Gimesia maris: one gene and its partner. The protein of the gene in region 2 binds, or shares a complex with, the protein of the main gene of each other region. Links are inferred from orthologs where the notes say so. Each region holds a gene or a part of one and is shown on either strand. Other genes may lie near its edges. The genes, in order: accD and accB.

Evidence for each region.
Region 1: the proteins of accB (region 2) and accD are in contact, whole or in part, in a solved structure (PDB 8UXZ), measured with the Escherichia coli proteins. The link is inferred for Gimesia maris from one-to-one orthologs.

Annotation. Positions count from the first base shown.
Region 1 is NZ_CP042910.1:3,267,954-3,277,116, forward strand. Bases 1-2,943 are described here. They hold accD (acetyl-CoA carboxylase, carboxyltransferase subunit beta), read right to left. Parts: upstream 1,928-2,943; coding sequence 1,073-1,927; downstream 1-1,072. Other genes in these bases: GmarT_RS12160 (serine/threonine protein kinase), read right to left, coding at 1-870; GmarT_RS12170 (histidine phosphatase family protein), read right to left, coding at 1,929-2,603; rpe (ribulose-phosphate 3-epimerase), read right to left, coding at 2,619-2,943. Outside these bases: more of rpe, read right to left, coding at 2,944-3,323; gap (type I glyceraldehyde-3-phosphate dehydrogenase), read right to left, coding at 3,682-4,704; GmarT_RS12185 (hybrid sensor histidine kinase/response regulator), read left to right, coding at 5,225-7,912; GmarT_RS12190 (chemotaxis protein CheW), read left to right, coding at 7,909-8,379; GmarT_RS12195 (methyl-accepting chemotaxis protein), read left to right, coding at 8,420-9,163.
Region 2 is NZ_CP042910.1:440,978-450,148, reverse strand. The notes cover bases 3,058-6,008. They hold accB (acetyl-CoA carboxylase biotin carboxyl carrier protein), read right to left. Parts: upstream 4,805-6,008; coding sequence 4,310-4,804; downstream 3,058-4,309. Other genes in these bases: GmarT_RS01655 (M24 family metallopeptidase), read right to left, coding at 5,200-6,008; accC (acetyl-CoA carboxylase biotin carboxylase subunit), read right to left, coding at 3,058-4,217. In the rest of the region: GmarT_RS01675 (3-keto-alpha-glucoside-1,2-lyase-like domain-containing protein), read right to left, coding at 1-1,143; GmarT_RS01670 (6-phosphofructokinase), read right to left, coding at 1,625-2,659; more of accC, read right to left, coding at 2,880-3,057; more of GmarT_RS01655, read right to left, coding at 6,009-6,297; GmarT_RS01650 (heavy metal translocating P-type ATPase), read left to right, coding at 6,540-8,741; GmarT_RS01645 (type I 3-dehydroquinate dehydratase), read right to left, coding at 8,745-9,171. UniProt on the Escherichia coli protein: This protein is a component of the acetyl coenzyme A carboxylase complex; first, biotin carboxylase catalyzes the carboxylation of the carrier protein and then the transcarboxylase transfers the carboxyl group to form malonyl-CoA.

The DNA of each region.
Region 1 (9,163 bases), 2.8 Mb from region 2 along the record:
TTTCTGGGACTGGTAGACTTCTTTAAACGGTACCAGCATCTCATCAATAGTCTGCCAGCGATCCTGCGGATACAGTTCCAGTCCTTTCATGATCGCATCTGCAATCTGAGGGTTGATTCCCGGCAGCAGTTCCTGAATCGGTTTTGGCGGTGAATTGATGTGTTGGAGTACCGCCTCCATTGTCTCTGCTGCCTTCCAGGGGAGTTGTCTGGTGAGCATTTCGTAGCAGGTTACAGCATAGGAAAAGATATCAATTTTCTGGCTGGTCTTCTGTCGCTTGATCAACTCAGGCGCCATGTAAGCAGCAGTACCAGTGCGGTTGCCAGGCAGTAAAAAAGGCGGTGTATTCGGGACTACGAGACCAAAATCGATTAATTTGAGTTGCTGTTCATTATCGACCATGATATTGCGGGGACAGATATCACGGTGGATCCAGTTTTCATTATGGAAGTACTGAATGGCTTCGCCGAGCTGAATCATGTATTTCAGACAATTGGTCCGCATGTCCTCGTTTTGTGCTTCGACAAGAAAACTGAGGCTGTAACCTTCGATGAACTCCATGACCAGAAACTGCTCACCTTCGGAAGTCAGTCCATGTTCAAATGTTTTGACAATATGAGGGTGCTGAAACTGAACTGCAATGTCGCCTTCCCTGGGTTTGTTTAACCCTACGAATCTGGCCTCCAGTTCTTCCGTTTTCTGTTTATGGAGAACCTTGAGCGCGACGGTCCTGCCTGAATTGAGATCACGGGCACGCCAGACTTTAGACATACTGCCCTGCCCGACCCGACCGATCAGTTCAAAACGCTGCTTGATGTTGACGCGAGGCTGGCGGGACTCTTTGGAAAAGAAACGCTTTAAGAAGTTCATGTATTCACCAGCAGGCAAAGAGTGAATTCAGGACCAGGTTTATCCCAAGTTCAGAAGAATAGAAACCGGCCCACTACCAATAGTATAAGTGTCTTTGAGGCAATACGCAAAGTGCTGCCAGGCAAAGCTTCAAATAATACTTTTGAAGAAAGACCTGTCTCATCAATGCAGTTGGTGGCGTTGTGTTTTCTGATCAGATAAATCAGGCACAATAATCGATCAGGCGAGCCAGTTCCGAGCGAAGTTTTGGTCTGGAAATAATCCGGTCAACGAACCCGTGTTCAAGCAGAAACTCACTGGTCTGGAAACCTTCAGGCAGCGGGCTTTTAATTGTAGCCTCAACGACCCGCGGTCCGGCGAATCCGATCAGTGCTTCTGGTTCTGCGACCACAATATCCCCCAGTGAGGCAAAACTGGCAGCCACCCCTCCCATAGTAGGGTTGGTTAATACCGAAATAAACAACCCTCCTTTATCATGGAATCGCCCGAGAGCGGCAGAGACCTTACCCATTTGCATCAGGGAGAAAATGCCTTCATGCATGCGTGCACCACCGCCGGAACCACTGATAATGATCAAGGGCAGTTTCAGTGCAGTCGCCTGTTCGATGGCGCGTGTCAGCTTTTCGCCTACTACAGATCCCATACTGCCCATAATGAAGGCAGAGTCGGTGATGCCAATCACCAGGGGGCGACCGCGCATATATCCACGCCCTACAATACAGGCATCTTTCATGCCCGTTTTCTTCTGCTCAATCAGGATCCGGTCTTTGTATGTTTTGTTTTTGTCCGCAAATACTAACGGGTCACCGGCGGTGATATCCGGAAACCATTCTTCAAAACTGTCAGGGTCAAGCAGTTGCTGAATGCGGGTTTCTGCTGAAATGTAAAAATGATGATCACATTCCGGACAAAGGCCCAGTCCCTGCTCGACCTGCTTGCAGAAAACTGTGGCGTTACAGGCGGGACACCGTTGCCAGAGCCCTTCCGGTACTCCCCGTTTGGGGCGGGAAGTATGACTTAACCATGAATCAATATTAGATTTCGGAGCTGAACTCATCTTATTTGGCCTCCTCGAACCGCCACTTCTCGGTGTGGTTTCCTTGACCCTGGGGGGAATCCTTCTTTTCTGTTTGATCGTCCGAACTTACCTGCTTTGAATCACTTTTTTTGGGAGGCGATTCAAGAATTTCGAACATTTCATTCTGGCAAAATTTCCCGTTGTGCTCAAAAGAAATTTTATCTTTATTCTCATTTCGCAACAGGCAGGAAATAATTGTTGCCAGAGGTTCAGAAGCTACGATAGCAAAATTCTGTTTCTTTTTCAGGTACTTTTGTAGTGTTTTTTGCACGCGTTTCACTGCTTCAGAGGCCAGTTCTCCCTCGGGGGGGCAAACTGTTTCTGGTGATTCGGTCCATTGTTTCAGCAGTTTCGGGTATTTCCGGCGTACTTCCTCGTACTCCAGTCCCTGCCAGAGGCCCTGGTTCAAATTTTTCAGCCCTTCTTTTTCCTTGACAGGAATTCCCAGGTTTTCCCCTAACTGCTCAGCAGTTGACAGGGCTGGTTCTGAAGAGGATGTGATAATCGTTTCTATCCCTGAGTTTTCAATCTGCGCAACGAGATTCTTGACCTGCTCCTCACCTTCCGCGTTCAGAGGAAGGTCGAGCGTTCCTTGTATTCGTTCATCTTTATCAAAGTCTGTACAACCAGGTCGTATCAGCACCACCGTTGGCATTATTAGGTATCTCTTTTAAGTTGAGGAAGCTGTCTTGCTCCCGGCTTTTGCAGCCAGTTCGCTGACAGCTGTAGAATAGTCGGCCTGATCAAAGATGGCACTTCCAACTACAAAATAGTTGGCGCCTGCGCCGGCCGTTTCAGCAATGGTATCCATGGCAATTCCGCCGTCGACCGACAGTATCGTGTCGGCGGGAATCATTGATTTCAGCTGTTTGATTTTCTCAATGCTCGATTCGATGAAGGATTGTCCGCCGAACCCGGGTTCCACGCTCATAATCAGGACCAGGCCCGCCTGATCCAGGTAGGGTTCGACAGCACTCAGGGGAGTTTCAGGACTGACGGCCAGGCCAGGGATGACCCCCGACTGATTTAAATGTTTTAAAATATCACCGGGATCGGGAACTGCTTCGATATGTACGGTGATGGAATTACAGCCGGCTTTGATGTAGTCATCAATGTACTTTTCCGGATGGCTGATCATTAAGTGCGCATCAAAGGCCATGCTGGTCAATGAGCGGACTCGTTCAATCAACAGTGCGCCATACGAAAGGTTGGGGACAAAATGACCATCCATAACATCCCAGTGGAGTACTTGAGCGCCAGCATCTTCCAGCAGTTCGATTTCCCGATGCAGATTACCGAAATCACACTTCAGCATTGAAGGTGCGATCACGGGAGAATTCGAATTCAATTTATACTTAAGTTCTGAGTTAGTCATAGATTCCAGAAATACTATACGATGGAAAGTCAAAAACAAGTGCCTGGGTGATTATCCAGTCTGAATGCAGTATTTTCCCATATTCCACAATCATGTGATCTCAGATCGAAGTTGTGATTATTTAACTGGATGCGGTCTGGAGTCAGTACGTTGAAATCATCATCAGTTAAATTATGAGACTGGCTTTAATTGTAAGCGTCACATTTTGACAATCTGATTGAGCAGAGTCTAGACGAAAGTTAAATGGCGGGTTGACCTGTATACGTTTGTCTGGTTTGAAAAACAGCCGAGATGAAACTCATCTCGGCTGAAATTTCGGACTGAATCAAGGCTTGTATTCTGCAAGCTCTGATACAGCTTATAGTTGGGCCAGACGAGCGATCATGTCTGCGGTCCGGTTTGAATAACCATATTCGTTATCGTACCAGCTTAAGACCTTGAGCATTTTTCCACCAATTACTGTTGTCCAGCTGGCATCAAAGATAGAGCTGTGGGTATTTCCCACGATATCGCTGGAAACGATGGGGTCTGTGTTATACTCCAGAATGCCCTTCATTGGGCCGTCTGCAGCAGCTTTCATGGCAGCATTGACTTCTTCGACGGTCACATCTTTACTCAGATTCACGACCAGGTCAGTAATACTGCCTACAGGTACTGGAACACGCAGGCTGAGCCCAGTTAATTTACCATTCAATTCTGGCAGGACGAGTCCCACTGCTTTCGCAGCACCAGTCGTTGTCGGAATAATATTCAGAGCAGCGGCTCGTGCCCGCAGAGGATCTGAATGCAACTGGTCTGAAACACGCTGGTCGTTGGTGTAAGCGTGCACGGTCGTCATTAAACCGTGTTCAATTCCAAAGTTTTCATGCAGGACTTTGGCCATGGGAGCCAGGCAGTTTGTTGTACAGCTGGCATTTGAAACACAGATGTGCTCAGAGGTCAGCTGGTCATCATTGACACCAAATACAACAGTCATATCTGGTGTATCTTTCGCAGGTGCAGAAATGACAACTTTACGAGCTCCAGCGGTCAGGTGGCTGTCGTAACCTGGTTTTCCGTCGGCTTCACGGTTTGTGAAAAAGCCCGTCGACTCCAAAGCCACTTCGACTCCCAGTTCTTTCCAGGGAAGTTCACGGGGATCACGTTCAGCACAGACACGAACTTTTTTACCATTGACGATCAGATCGCTTCCATCGACGTCAACAGTTCCAGGAAAACGACCCTGAACACTGTCGTATTTTAACAACCAAGCCAGTTTTTTAGGATCTCCGAGGTCGTTGATGGCGACTACTTCGAATTCTTCTGGACGAGCAGCGAGTGCTCTGAATGTAATACGCCCAATACGACCAAAACCATTAATACCAACCTTTACCGCAGCCACAGGACTTACTCCTTCGTTTAATGAACCATTAGATGTGTATATTTGACGGCAGAGGTGATGGGGAACGATCCCACAAAGCTCCTCTGTCCGCTGTCGGGTAACTTTCAATCGGGGTGGATTGTAATAGTCTCAGGACGACCACACAACCGAACGCCGACTTCGCTTTGATTTCTTTGTTATGCAATAAAGTTAAGTATTTCGTGTCAGTTAGTACATTTGTTAATTCAAAATAGGATATCAATAAATTGTTTAATCAAATGACTGTGCACCTGTGATTGTTGGAGTCTAAGTATACTGGGGAATTCCCCTCACTTCTGCTTCTATCGATAACAGGAGGTCAAGGGGCTTAAGAAGAAATGACGATAGTGCTTAAGGGGAGATCACGTACTTTTGGGGGGATTATATCGACAGATTTTGCATAAAAACATGTTGATAAGTTCTTGCTGGTATTTATTTTAGCTCTCCACGCCTAAGTCTTATTTACACTTCAATTACGTTCCCTAATCACCAGGACGGGCTGATGGACGATATTCTGCAGGAGTTTTTGGCAGAAAGCTGGGAGAATTTAGGTCAATTAGACTCGGAAATAGTAGAGCTTGAGAAAGATCCCCAGAATGCTGAGCTGATAGCCAGTATCTTTCGCACTATTCACACTATTAAAGGGACCTGTGGTTTTCTTGGTCTCACAAATCTTGGTGCAGTTGCGCATTCGGCAGAAAATGTTCTGGGAAAGATGCGTGAGCGGATGCTCGAAGTGTCTCCGGGAGCGATTTCGCTGGTTCTGGAGGCTATCGACCGGATTAAAGAGCTCTTACAGGGCCTGGAAGCAACCGGAGAAGAACCGAAAACAGATCATTCGACTTTAACTCTGATGTTGGACGAGCTGGCTAACCTGGCGACAGCTCCGCTGGAGTCACCTCCTCAGCAGCCCCCTTCTGCTCCTGTTTCGGGGCAAGTCGAAGACATTTCAGTGGAAAACCAGGTTGAAGATAAACCGCTCGGCGGACCGAGTCCGACTGACATCGCTGATTCCAATGAAAGTGAACCAGCCGCACTCACTGATTCTCATCCAGAGGTTCTGGCAGAATCAGCAGATCCGCTGACTCCCGCTGCAGGTGGGACCGAAGAGGGAGCAGTCCGTTCTTCCAAAGTAAGTGTGGCAGACCTGTCTATTCGTGTGAATGTGAATGTGGTTGACAGTCTGATGAACCTGGTGGGTGAACTGGTACTGACACGTAACCAACTGTTGCAACTGGCGCGGGGGGATGAGGAGTCGAAATACGCTGCTCCCATCACTCATTTGAATCGGGTGACAACAGATCTGCAGGAAGGCGTGATGAAGACACGCATGCAGCCAATCGGGAATGCGTGGAACAAGCTTCCCCGTCTGGTACGCGATTTATCTCAGGTGACGAATAAACATATCGAACTGGTAATGACCGGGGCCGAAACGGAACTGGACCGAACCGTTCTGGATGCCATCAAAGATCCCCTGACTCACATGGTGAGGAACTCTGCCGATCACGGCATTGAGTCCTCTGAGGTTCGTAAAGCAGCCGGTAAAGCAGAATCGGGAACGATTCACTTGAACGCGTATCATGAGGGCGGACATGTCATCATCGAGATACAGGACGATGGTGCTGGAATCAGTCGTGAACGGGTTTTGAAAAAGGCAATTTCACAGGGATTAATCAAAGAAGTCGACGCACCTCATGTGACGGACAGTCATGTGTTTTCCATGATCTTTCAGGCAGGATTCTCAACAGCGGAACAGGTCAGCTCCATTTCCGGGCGCGGCGTAGGCATGGATGTTGTTCGAACTCAGATTGAAAAAATCGGGGGAACTGTAGACCTCAATTCTAAAATGGGAAAAGGGACGACAGTCAGAATTAAAATTCCGTTAACCCTGGCGATTGTATCTGCACTGGTGCTGGAGAGTGGTTCACAGCCTTTCGCAATCCCTCAACTGGGCGTGGTGGAACTGGTTCGACTCTCTGCAGAAGACTGCAAAAAAATCGAGACGATTCATGATAAAAAGGTATTTCGTCTGCGAGATCGTCTGTTACCACTCGTGCATCTGAATGAAGTTTTGCAACTGGAAGAGGATACTCCCAAAGATGACGATCTGCAGGACACGAACATCGTGGTGGTTCAGGTAGGTGAAGATCAGTTTGGACTGATCGTTTCCCGGATTTTCGATACCGAAGAAATCGTGGTAAAGCCGGTAGGACGCCTCTTAAAGAATATCGGACTCTACCAGGGAACGACCATCCTGGGAGATGGTCGGGTGGTGATGATTCTCGATGTGGGAGGAATCTTTAATCAGTGTGGCGGGAGTTCAGCTCATTCTCAATCGGTTGCCGAAGAAGCAACGGCGAGTTCTGACCGGAATACCATCAGTATGCTGCTGTTCGGTGTGAAAGATAATGTGACAATGGCTGTGCCGCTGTCCCTGGTCGCACGACTGGAAGAATTTCCGCTGGAAAGTATTGAATTAAATGGAGACCGCAAGGTAGTCCAATACCGCGATAACCTGTTACCGCTGCTTTCAATCGAAGGCGCTGGTTTTGGTGGTGGAGAACCCGTTGATCCGCAACCTGTTATCGTCTTTTCTGAAAATAACCGTTCGATGGGACTGATGGTTAATGAGATCAAAGACATTATTGATGAGCAGCTTGTAATTCGGATGCAGTCAGATCGGCCGGGCGTGCTGGGGACTGCCATCATCGGCAAAAATGCGATTGATGTGATTGATACTCAATATTACGTGACCCGCTCAACGCCGAACTGGTTTGAAAAAGTTGAAGATAAAAAATCGTTTCGAGTTTTAATTGTGGATGATTCGATGTTCTTCAGGCAATTGGTGGCAACCGCGCTGGAAACGGAAGGCTACTCTGTAGTGGCCAGGGACAGTTGCATCGCCGCTGTCGAACTTCTGGAGAAAGATTCCAGGTTCCATGCCGTCATTACAGATCTGGATCTGCCAATGATGGATGGTTTTGAGTTCTGCGAATGGCTTAAGTCTCAGCAGAATACTCAGGAGTTGAGTGTGATTGCTTTAACCTCTGCAAACAGTTCTGCAGATCAGGCCCGGGCCCGGGAGTCCGGTTTTGATGAGTTTCTGGTTAAATTTAATTCGCATGAACTGATCTCCTGTCTGGATGAGTCTTTTGCACGATTGAAATATAAAACAGGAGTAAATGCATGAGCATCGCAGTCACCGATTCCGGTAGTGGGATGGAGTCTCAGTTAGATTATTCGAGTCAGTATGTCTCGTTCCGCGTTGATGACCAGTTACTGGGCATGCCTGTAAATATGGTTCAGGAAGTGTTGACGGAGCAGGTGATTTCACCGACACCACTGGCACGCGCGGAGATCAAAGGTCTGTTAAATCTGCGTGGTCAGATTGTAACAGCCGTGAGCCTGCGCAAACGCCTGGGGCTGCCTGACCTGGAAGACGACCGTTCTATGAATGTTGTTACGCGGGTGGGTGAAGAATCCTTCAGCCTGCTGGTTGATGAAGTTGGCGATGTGATCAATGTGTCAGGTCGCTCCATGGAGCCGGTGCCAAGAACTTTGGATCCACACTGGCGGGCGGTGACCATTGGTGTGTTTCAACTGGATGAAGGATTGTTTGTCATCCTGGATGTGGAAACAATTTTAAATTTTGAGTGATGTTTTACTAAAATCTGGTGTCTGAATAAGGGCTCTGCTTGTGGATCTCAATGTCACTGCATTGCGGGAATCGTTCGAACTGGTTGCGCCACGTGCTGACCAGTTGGCAGAACGGTTTTATGAAAAGCTGTTCGAGGACTACCCCGATCTGCTGCGCTATTTCACGCATACCGATTTTTCAGAACAGCGCGGGAAACTGATTCAGGCGCTGGTTCTGGTTTTGAAGTCGCTCGAGAGCCCCCCTGCACTGACCAAAGTGTTACACCAGTTGGGGAAAGAACATGGCGAAATGGGCATCCAGGATGATGACTACCCGCCAGTCACGGATACTCTGCTCAGAGTGCTGGCAGAGTTTGCTGAAGATCAATGGAGTGAAGAGCTGGAAGAGACCTGGCGTCAGGCTCTCAAAGCAGTTTCGACAACGATGATTGAAGGTGCCCAAGACTCAAGTCGCGCAAAACAGCTTCAATCAACGGCAGTATCAGGCTCAGTGGGAGCCGGTTTTGAAGAAGTGGATTCCCTGGTGGAAGACCAGCCGATTTCAGAACAAGATGACCAAACCAATTCAGAACTACCTTTACGATCTGAAGCACAGATCAACCATCCGAAGGAGAAGAGTATTATGTCGATTGATTCAGTACAGAATACGGGACAGAGCGCGGCTACTGAACAGTCGCAGGATACAGATCAGTTTTATGGTATTGTGGAACACAGTCCTCAATCCATTCTGTTTCTGAACCCGGAAGGAACAGTAACCTACGCGAATCATAAAGGTCAGGAACTC
Region 2 (9,171 bases):
GTCGGCGGTCCAGTGTGGATTGACCGACCACCATTCTTCAAAGTACCCACCAATCCAGCGCAGAAAGGCATCGCCGGAAGCGCCTTTAGGCACTTCCACACCGTAATGCAGGTTCACCATCCCCACACCTTTTTCTGCCAGCTTGCTGAGTTCATCCAGGTGGTCGTTGTAAGGATGACGTCCGCCACCATCGCAGTAAATTACAATCGAGTCGGCATCATCCAGCACACTGGCATCTTCAGGCCAGCCTTCCGTCACAACAGTGGTCTCAATATCCAGACCGCTGTTGTTCAACGCTTCGGCCAGCAGCAGACAGCCGGCACGATGCTCGTGAGCACCGTAACCGTGACTCTTCTTGCCGGCGATCAGCACTACTTTTTTTTTAGCGCCGTCCCTGGAAGAAGTCTGGTCGCCAGCCGGCAGCTCTTTCAGTTCAATGTCACGAAACTGTACGACCATCGGAGGACCGGCATGCAGTTGCAACGCGATAATGCCGTCAGCACGGCGCTGTTCCGGATCGTTATCCGTCACGTCCGCAGTCACCACGCCATTGATTTTATGAATCAGATGATTCCCGCGGGCGATGATTTCGTAATCGTTCCAGTCTTCTTTTTTGATCTTCTTCTGGATTTCGTTGGTATCGCCAAGGTAGCCGACTACATCAATTTTTTTACCTTCACCGATTTCTGTCTTCTGTCCGCGGAGAGCCAGAATGCCCCGCTTCCGTTCTTCGTACAGAATACCGGAATATTTATCGCCGGCTTCCATATCAGCCTGGTATCCGCCCACGCGCCACTGGTCTGCCGCATTGGGTAACCTGAAGCTGCGGTACTGCACGCCCGAATTGTGACCGATGATTTTGTATTGCAGTTTCAGTACAAAGTCGCCCGGTGTTCCTCCCTGCCAGATGAGGAACGTGTTGCCTTTGGTCGGGTTGTCTTTGGTTGTGCGACCGGTAATGGCGCCATCTTCCACCGACCAGAAACGGGGATCGCCGTCCCAGTTGTCGAGCGTCTTGCCGTCAAAGATCGGCTTGAAACCTTTATCCCCCGCTTCAACGGACTGAGGGCTGAAGAACAAAGTGACACAGAACAGAGTCAGAAACAGTGAGGTGTGAAAGCGAAGCAAGCGCTGTAGTGTCATTAGTCCCTCCGGGAGAATATCAAATCGTTGAGAACCGTTGTGATTCGCTCTGGCAGGCTATAGCGGATTCAAGCGGAATACAGGCTACAGTTAAGAAGAGCTGGTTTGAGTCAGTCTTACTATCTTAAACAGACGCATGCATGATAATCCAGCGAGAAAGCGGAGATTACCAAATAGACAGGATTGTTAAGTAATTAATGCAAAGGGAGTGGGAGTGTTACCCATGTTTCCGAACGTGTATTACCTACATGTCCGGGCAAGACAGTTCACCCGACCGGGAAAAATAGTATCGGAAACCTGATTCTGAATAGAGTGCTTTCACTGACAGTTTCCTGTTGTCTGCGACAACCCCGGATTACATCCGGGGCTACCTGATTTTTTCACCAGGAGAGGGACGTTTTACCAGCACCGTCACTCCGCGCGTAAAAAAAGGCGCTGTTGCCAGCGCCTGGTCTCTTGTGCGTGCCTGAAATATTCCCGCTTATTGCAGGAAGACTTCTGCTTCTTCCAGGAAGTTCTTTTCGAGGGCTCGCATTTCGCCAACCGCATCTGCCAGGGCGACAGGAACAATCTGTGTTCCCCGCAGCGCGACCATGTAACCGAAATGATGCTTCAGAGCGAGCCAGCCGGCGTGTACGCCGCAGCGAGTTCCGAGTACGCGGTCTGCAGCACTGGGTGAACCACCACGCTGCAGGTGACCGAGAGTCACGTGCCGTGTTTCGAAACCGGTGCGTTCTTCAATCATGTGGGCAACGGTTTCACCAATGCCGCCCAGTTTGACGTGACCGAAATCGTCAACTTCGCCGTCCTGGGTGGTCAAGCCGGACTCCTCGCTGAACTGGGCACCTTCGCTGACAATCACAATGCCGTACTTTTTGCCGTTGGCACGACGTCGTTTCAGCACATCAATCATACGGTCCATTTCAATCGGCTGTTCGGGAACCAGCGTGTAATCGGCGGCCGTTGCCAGACCGGAGAACAGTGCGATCCAGCCTGCATGACGTCCCATGGTTTCAACCACCATGATGCGCCGATGTGACTCGGCCGTGGTTCGCAAGCGGTCGACGGCTTCCATCACGATATTAATGGAAGTATCGAAACCGAAGGTTACATCGGTCGAACTCAGGTCGTTATCAATGGTCTTGGGACAGCCGATCACGGGGGCTTTATGATCGCTCCAGAGTTTGCTGGCTACGCCCAGTGTGTCATCACCGCCGATGGCGATCAGACAGTCCAGACCCAGCTTTTCAAGTGTCGCCAGTACTTTGGGTACATCTTCTTCTTCATTCTTATAAGGATTGGTACGGGAAGACCCCAGGATGGTTCCCCCTTTGAAGATGATGTCGTCTGTGTTTTCTGAATTCAGTTCGATGTAGTTACCTTCAATCGCGCCGCGCCAGCCTTCCAGCAGACCATACACTTCGCCGCCCGCATTGCAGATGACGCGTACGGCACCACGAATCACCGGATTCAAACCAGGACAATCTCCACCACCCGTTAAAATACCAACTCTCATTATTCTACCTGTACCTGTTTTCAAAAAAGTAACGTCTCTGACTGTGTTTGAGAGACTCAAAATATGACCAGCTTACAATAGGAAGTGAGCGAAACTTCGCTTCCGAAACCGAGAAGTTTTGCCGACACAGGACCCCTGGCGGATGAGCGAAGTGAATGCCCGCAGGTCTGCTGCAATACAAAACGACCGAATGTTCGTCGTACCAATCTCCGGGAACAATTTACCAGGTTCGTTCGATAAACGTGGTATCGACCTTACCCTCAATGAACGCCGAGTGATTAAAGATCTTCTTCGCCAGGGGAATCGTGGTCTTGATCCCTTCAATCACGAACTCATCCAGGCAACGCCTCATACAAGCCAGCGACTCTTCACGCGTCGGTTTGTGGACAATGAGCTTGCCAATCAGAGAATCGTAATAAGGGCCCACGGTGTACCCCTCGTAAATATGCGAGTCAAAGCGGACACCCGGCCCGCCGGGAACCCGCAACTTTGTGATTTTGCCGGGTGATCCACGAAAATCATTTTCGGGATCTTCCGCATTGATACGGAGTTCGATGGCAGATCCCAGACAGGGAATATTTTTCTGCTTCAGATCCAGTTTCTCACCGGCAGCAATCCGAATCTGCTGTTTGATCAGATCGATGCCTGTCACCAGTTCGCTGACCGGATGTTCGACCTGAATCCGGGCATTGACTTCGATGAAGTAAAACTGGTTGTCGGGTCCGACCAGAAACTCCACCGTACCGGCGTTGGTGTAGCCAGCGGCTTCAATCAATCGACAGGCGGCTTTACAGATGTCTTCACGAACCGAGTGAGGCAGGTTCGGAGCCGGGCTCTCTTCTACCAGTTTCTGGTGTCGTCGTTGCAGACTGCAGTCACGCTCCCAGAGGTGAAGCACGTTGCCGTGATTGTCGGCCATGATCTGCACTTCGACGTGCCTGGGATTTTCGATGTATTTTTCGATATAGACGCCGGAATTTTTGAAGGCGGCTTCAGCTTCCGCGGCAGCCGCTTTGAGTCCGGCTTTCAGTGAGATATCATTGCGGGCCACCCGCATCCCTTTACCGCCACCGCCGGCGGTCGCTTTGATCAGTACGGGGTAACCGATCTCCTGGGCGACCTTGAGTGCTTCTGCTTCATCCGTCACCAGCCCCTCGGTCCCCGGTGACACATGCACGTTGGCAGCCTTGGCGATTTCCCGGGCAGAGACTTTATCGCCGAGTTGAGCCATCGCTTCGTGAGGCGGGCCGATGAATTCGATATTACAGCTGCGGCAGACTTCCGCGAAGTGTGCATTTTCCGCCAGGAACCCGTAACCGGGGTGAATCGCCTGCACATTACCGATTTCAGCAGCACTGATAATCCGATTGATCATCAGGTAGCTGTCGGTCGCTGCCGGCGGTCCAATGCAGATCGCCTCGTCGGCCAGTGAAAGATAATGTGCGTCCCGATCTGCTTCACTGAAAACCGCAACAGTTTCGATTCCCATTTCACGACAGGCACGTATCACCCGCAGTGCGATCTCACCTCGGTTTGCAACCAGTATTCTTTGAAACATGTGTTTTTGACTTGGTAAAAGGACACTACATCTGAGTTTCTGAACGCAACAGCATGACCTGCTTCATCGCGAACTTTCTACGATAACAGGCTTCAGCCCTGGGAGATCCGGAACAGAGGCTGGCCGAATTCGACCGCTTCGCCATCTTTCACCAGAAGCTCCGTAATCGTTCCATTCATCTCAGCTGGAATCTGATTGAAGACTTTCATCGCTTCGACGATACAGACAATGGTATCTGAGCCCACTTTGGAACCCACGCTGACAAACGGGGGATCGTCAGGACTCGGAGAGGCATAGAACGTACCCACAGTCGGACTCTTGATCACAGGACCGGCATCAGCAGCTGGTGCCGCTTCTGTCGGAGGAGCCGGAGCGGCTGCAGGAGCGGCCACGGGAGCAGGAACTGCATGTTGCATCGGTGCCGGAACCATCGAAACGGTCTCCTGTGGCCCACGACGCAATTTCCAGGTCTCTTCGCCGCGCTTCAGATTGACCTCGGTCAGTCCGTGCTTTTCCATCATTTCAAACAGAGTCTGAAGTTTTTCCAAATCGAAAGGTTCGCCTTTCGGCACCTCGTTTTTTGCCATTGACCTACCTTAATTTCGTATTCTCATGCTGCACTCGCATTGCCTGCTGTAAACTAAGGACGGATTGACAATAACGTCCCTCAGCAACGCGTTCCAGATTTTCACTCTATCAGCTGACCATATGGGAAAGGGACCAAACGCTTACGTCTTGCGCGCACGCTCTACCCCGCCTGACATGTTAAGAACCAGATTCTAAGCCAAATCGTATCAGAAAACCAAGAGAAACGGGGGAGTTTCTCTAATAAATTCGGGCACAACCCGGCACGTTTTCCCGACAAAGCCTCTGCAACGTAAGTTCCTGTCCTAATACCTTTAACGATCATTTAAGGTGACCTCATGATCCAAATTAGAACGAAACGCAATCAACACACATCCGAACACTATTTCTTTCCCCCTCAGAGGGAAGCTGATTCATAATCTTTGGGAACACTGGTCATAACCTCATGTCCCTTCCGCGTAACCAGTACATCATCTTCAATTCTCACGCCCCCCCAGCCAGGGAGATAAATACCCGGCTCAACCGTCACGATCATGCCCGGCTTCAGTTCCGTTGGCACATTTCCCCCCAGGCGGGGGCCTTCATGAATATCCAGACCAATCCCATGTCCGAGGCTATGCGTGAACTGCTTGCCATAACCGGCTTTTTCGATGACAGCCCGCGCGACTCGATCCACGTCCCGACAGAGCACTCCGGGCCGGATTGCTTTGATTGCCGCCAGCTGTGCCTTCAGAACTGTCTGATACACTTTTTTCAGTTTGGCCGGTGGTTTCCCGTGAATGATCATCCGCGTGAGATCACTCCGATATCCTTTCTGAGTCATCGCCCCCCAGTCCACCAGTAAAAATGGCGAGTCAGCAAGCAGCTTTTCCGTCGGCATCGCATGCGGTAAGGCTGCCCGCTCTCCCACAGCGACAATCGGATCGAAGGCCGCCTGCCGGGCCCCGAACCGTCGCATTGCGTGTTCCAGTTCGTGGGCCCCCTGCAGTTCTGACATCTCAGGAGTCAGCATCGCCCGAAACACTTCAAAACCGCGCTGGGCCTGCTGAACGGCTTCGCGAATCTCCTGAATTTCCGACGCGTCTTTGATCATCCGCAGTTCTTCCACCAGCCCGGCAATCGGGATCCACTGGGCGGCAGGAGTAATGCCACTCATCGCATCCAGCAGTTCACAGGTCACAATATGGCTTTCAAATCCCAGCTGGGGCAGATGCGATTTCTTGAGCACCTGCTCCACCGCCGCAATCATCGATTCGGTCGCTTTACGAATGTAGACATCCAGATCCGGACATTCTTCCTCCAGTTGGGTCGTGTACCGCCCGTCACTGATCAACACCGTCTGCCCCTTGCCGATCAGCAGAAAACTCGAATCCCCGCTGAATCCGGTCAGGTAAGTCACGTTTGTTTCGCTGGTAATCAGCATTGCTTCGGCCCCCCTGCGTTTCAGCAGCGAAATCAGTTTTTTTCTGCGGGCAGCCAGATAATCTTTACTCATGTCGATCCTTTATCGATGATGTCAGTCAATTATGTTTTGAAAACAGTGGGTGGTCTGATTTTCTTCCGCTCATGAATTACCGGTTAAAACGATCATGGCGGATCTTATCTCTTTTAGCAGAATTTTGCGAAGAAAAAAAACCGAAGTTTCAGTTTCCCGGTTTGAAGTGCTATGATTTCAGCATACAGAAGCTCTGAATTCTCATCTGATTCCTCACTCTCTTTTCTGAATATCGATTCTGCATGAATGAACCAGCCAACGAACTGATTTTCAAAATTCAGGATATGGATTGTGTCGAAGAAGTGACCATTCTCAAACGGGAACTCTCTCCCCTGGTCGGCGGTGAAGAACATCTGTTCTTTGATGTGCTTAACAGAAGAATGACAGTTCGTTCTCAACCAGAAGACGTCACCGCGGAATCGATCATGCAAACCATCAGCCAGACCGGCATGCGCGCCGAACTCTGGAACGAGAAAGTGAAACAGTCCGAGAAAGGCACACTCTGGTCCCGGCAGGGCAGAACCATACTGACCACTCTCAGCGGGATCTGCATGGGAACCGCTTTTCTGACACACGTTTTTCTGACGGGCAGTTTTGGAGCCGCCCTGGGCGCGGAGCAGGCGGCGCATGGCGCAATGCCGCTCCCGGTCCGCCTGCAATATCTGGCCGCCATCATCGCCGGTATCTGGTTTGTGTTGCCCAAAGCCTGGTTTTCCCTCAAGCGTTTGCGTCCCGATATGAACCTGCTGATGTTTACTGCTGTCGTCGGCGCACTCTTCATAGATGAATGGTTCGAAGCGGCAGCCGTCGCATTTCTGTTTGCCTTCTCACAACTGCTCGAAGCCTGGAGTGTCGGCCGCGCACGCCGCGCTGTCGCCGCGCTGATGGATTTATCCACACCCATCGCCCGCATTCGCGGTGCCGACGGCAATGAAATCACCGTGGATGCCGAATCCGTCGAAGTCGGCACCACCTTTATTATCCGGCCCGGCGAAAAAATCCCCCTGGATGGCGAAGTTACCAAAGGGATCAGTGAAGTCAATCAGGCACCCATCACAGGAGAATCCATTCCGGTCGGCAAACGGGAGACGGACGAAATTTATGCCGGTACAATTAACGGCGATGGACTGCTGGAAGCGAAATGTACCAAGCTGGCAGAAAACACGATCCTGGCCCAAATTATTCGCATGGTCGGAGAAGCCCAGTCGAAGCGGGCCCCTTCGGAACTCTGGGTTGAAAAGTTTGCCAAAGTCTATACCCCCATTGTCATGGCCCTCGCATTGCTCATTCTGATCACCTTGCCCACGCTGTTTCAGGTCAGCTGGGATAACGCTATCTATCGTGCTCTGGTACTGCTGGTCATCGCCTGTCCGTGTGCGCTGGTGATTTCCACACCCGTCAGCATCGTCGCAGCACTGGCAGCGGCAGCGCGAAATGGCGTGCTGATCAAAGGGGGTGTCTTTGTCGAAACACCCGCTCATCTGAAAGCACTGGCGCTGGATAAGACCGGCACACTCACACGAGGCAGACCAGTCGTGACAATAATTGCCCCGCTGAACGGACACACCGAATCCGAGTTACTCGAACGGGCAGCCGCCCTGGAAGCGCACAGTAACCATCCCCTGGCAGTCGCCATTCTGGATGCAGCAGCACAACAGCAGGTCTCCTATCAGGCGGCAGAAGACTACCAGATCATACAGGGCAAAGGCGCTACCGCAACGATTAACGGCAGAGAATTCTGGCTGGGCTCGCATCGCTATCTGGAAGAACGTAACGAAGAAACGGCCGAAGTGCACCAGCAGTTGGAAGCCCTTTCCAACGCCGGACAGACGGTGGTGGTCATCGGTAACGAATCTCACGTCTGCGGCTTCATCGCATTAGCCGATCAGGTACGTGAAACCTCAGCGGCTGTCGTCAAAGACCTGCATCAGGCGGGCATCAAACAGCTGGTGATGCTCACCGGTGATAACGCAGGCACTGCACAGGCAGTCGCTGACGAAGTCGGCATGGATCAGGTGCATTCCGAATTACTACCGGAGGATAAAGTCGCGGTCATCGAAGCGCTGGTGGAAGAATATCAATTCGTGGCGATGGTGGGTGACGGCGTGAACGATGCTCCTGCCATGAGTCGCGCCAGCCTGGGCATCGCCATGGGGGCAGCCGGCAGCGATGTCGCAATCGAATCAGCCGACATCGCTCTGATGACCGATGATCTCACCAAAATCCCCTGGTTAATCAATCACTCGCACCGCGTCTTACAGATCATTCGCCAGAACATCATCTTCGCCCTGAGCATCAAAGTCCTGTTTATGCTGCTGATGCTGCTAGACCACGCCTCACTCTGGGCAGCAATCGCCGCCGACATGGGTGCCTCACTGCTCGTAATTTTTAACGGTCTGCGTCTGCTGCAGTCCCCCGCGATCAGCGTGCCCGAGAAAAACTGAGAATTAACGCGTATACTCGCTGCGGGTTTCAAATACTTCGTCGGGTATCTCTGCAGAGGTGATCGCTTTGAAAATCTGACTGAGCTGTCTGCGGTAGACGTCATCCACACACACGCTTTCACAACCTCTGTTGTCTGCTTCCCGCATCAGCTCGGTGGATTCGGGTAACTGGCTGATATCCATGACCGTCATGGTCTCCCGTAAGTACGATGGATTCAGTTCTTCTTTACTGTGGCCCAGTTTCAATTCAGGGTCGGTCTGCACTACCACATCAGCCAGCGTGTCATACAGGTTGGCGAAAGGTACGTAGCGCACATCAAAGGCGCGGGCAATTCCCTGGGCGGCTTTGTCATTCTGGGAAGTGACACTCACGACGGCCCCCTGCTGAGTCAGGCTGTGAACCACCGCTTTTGTCAGACCGCTCTGCCCC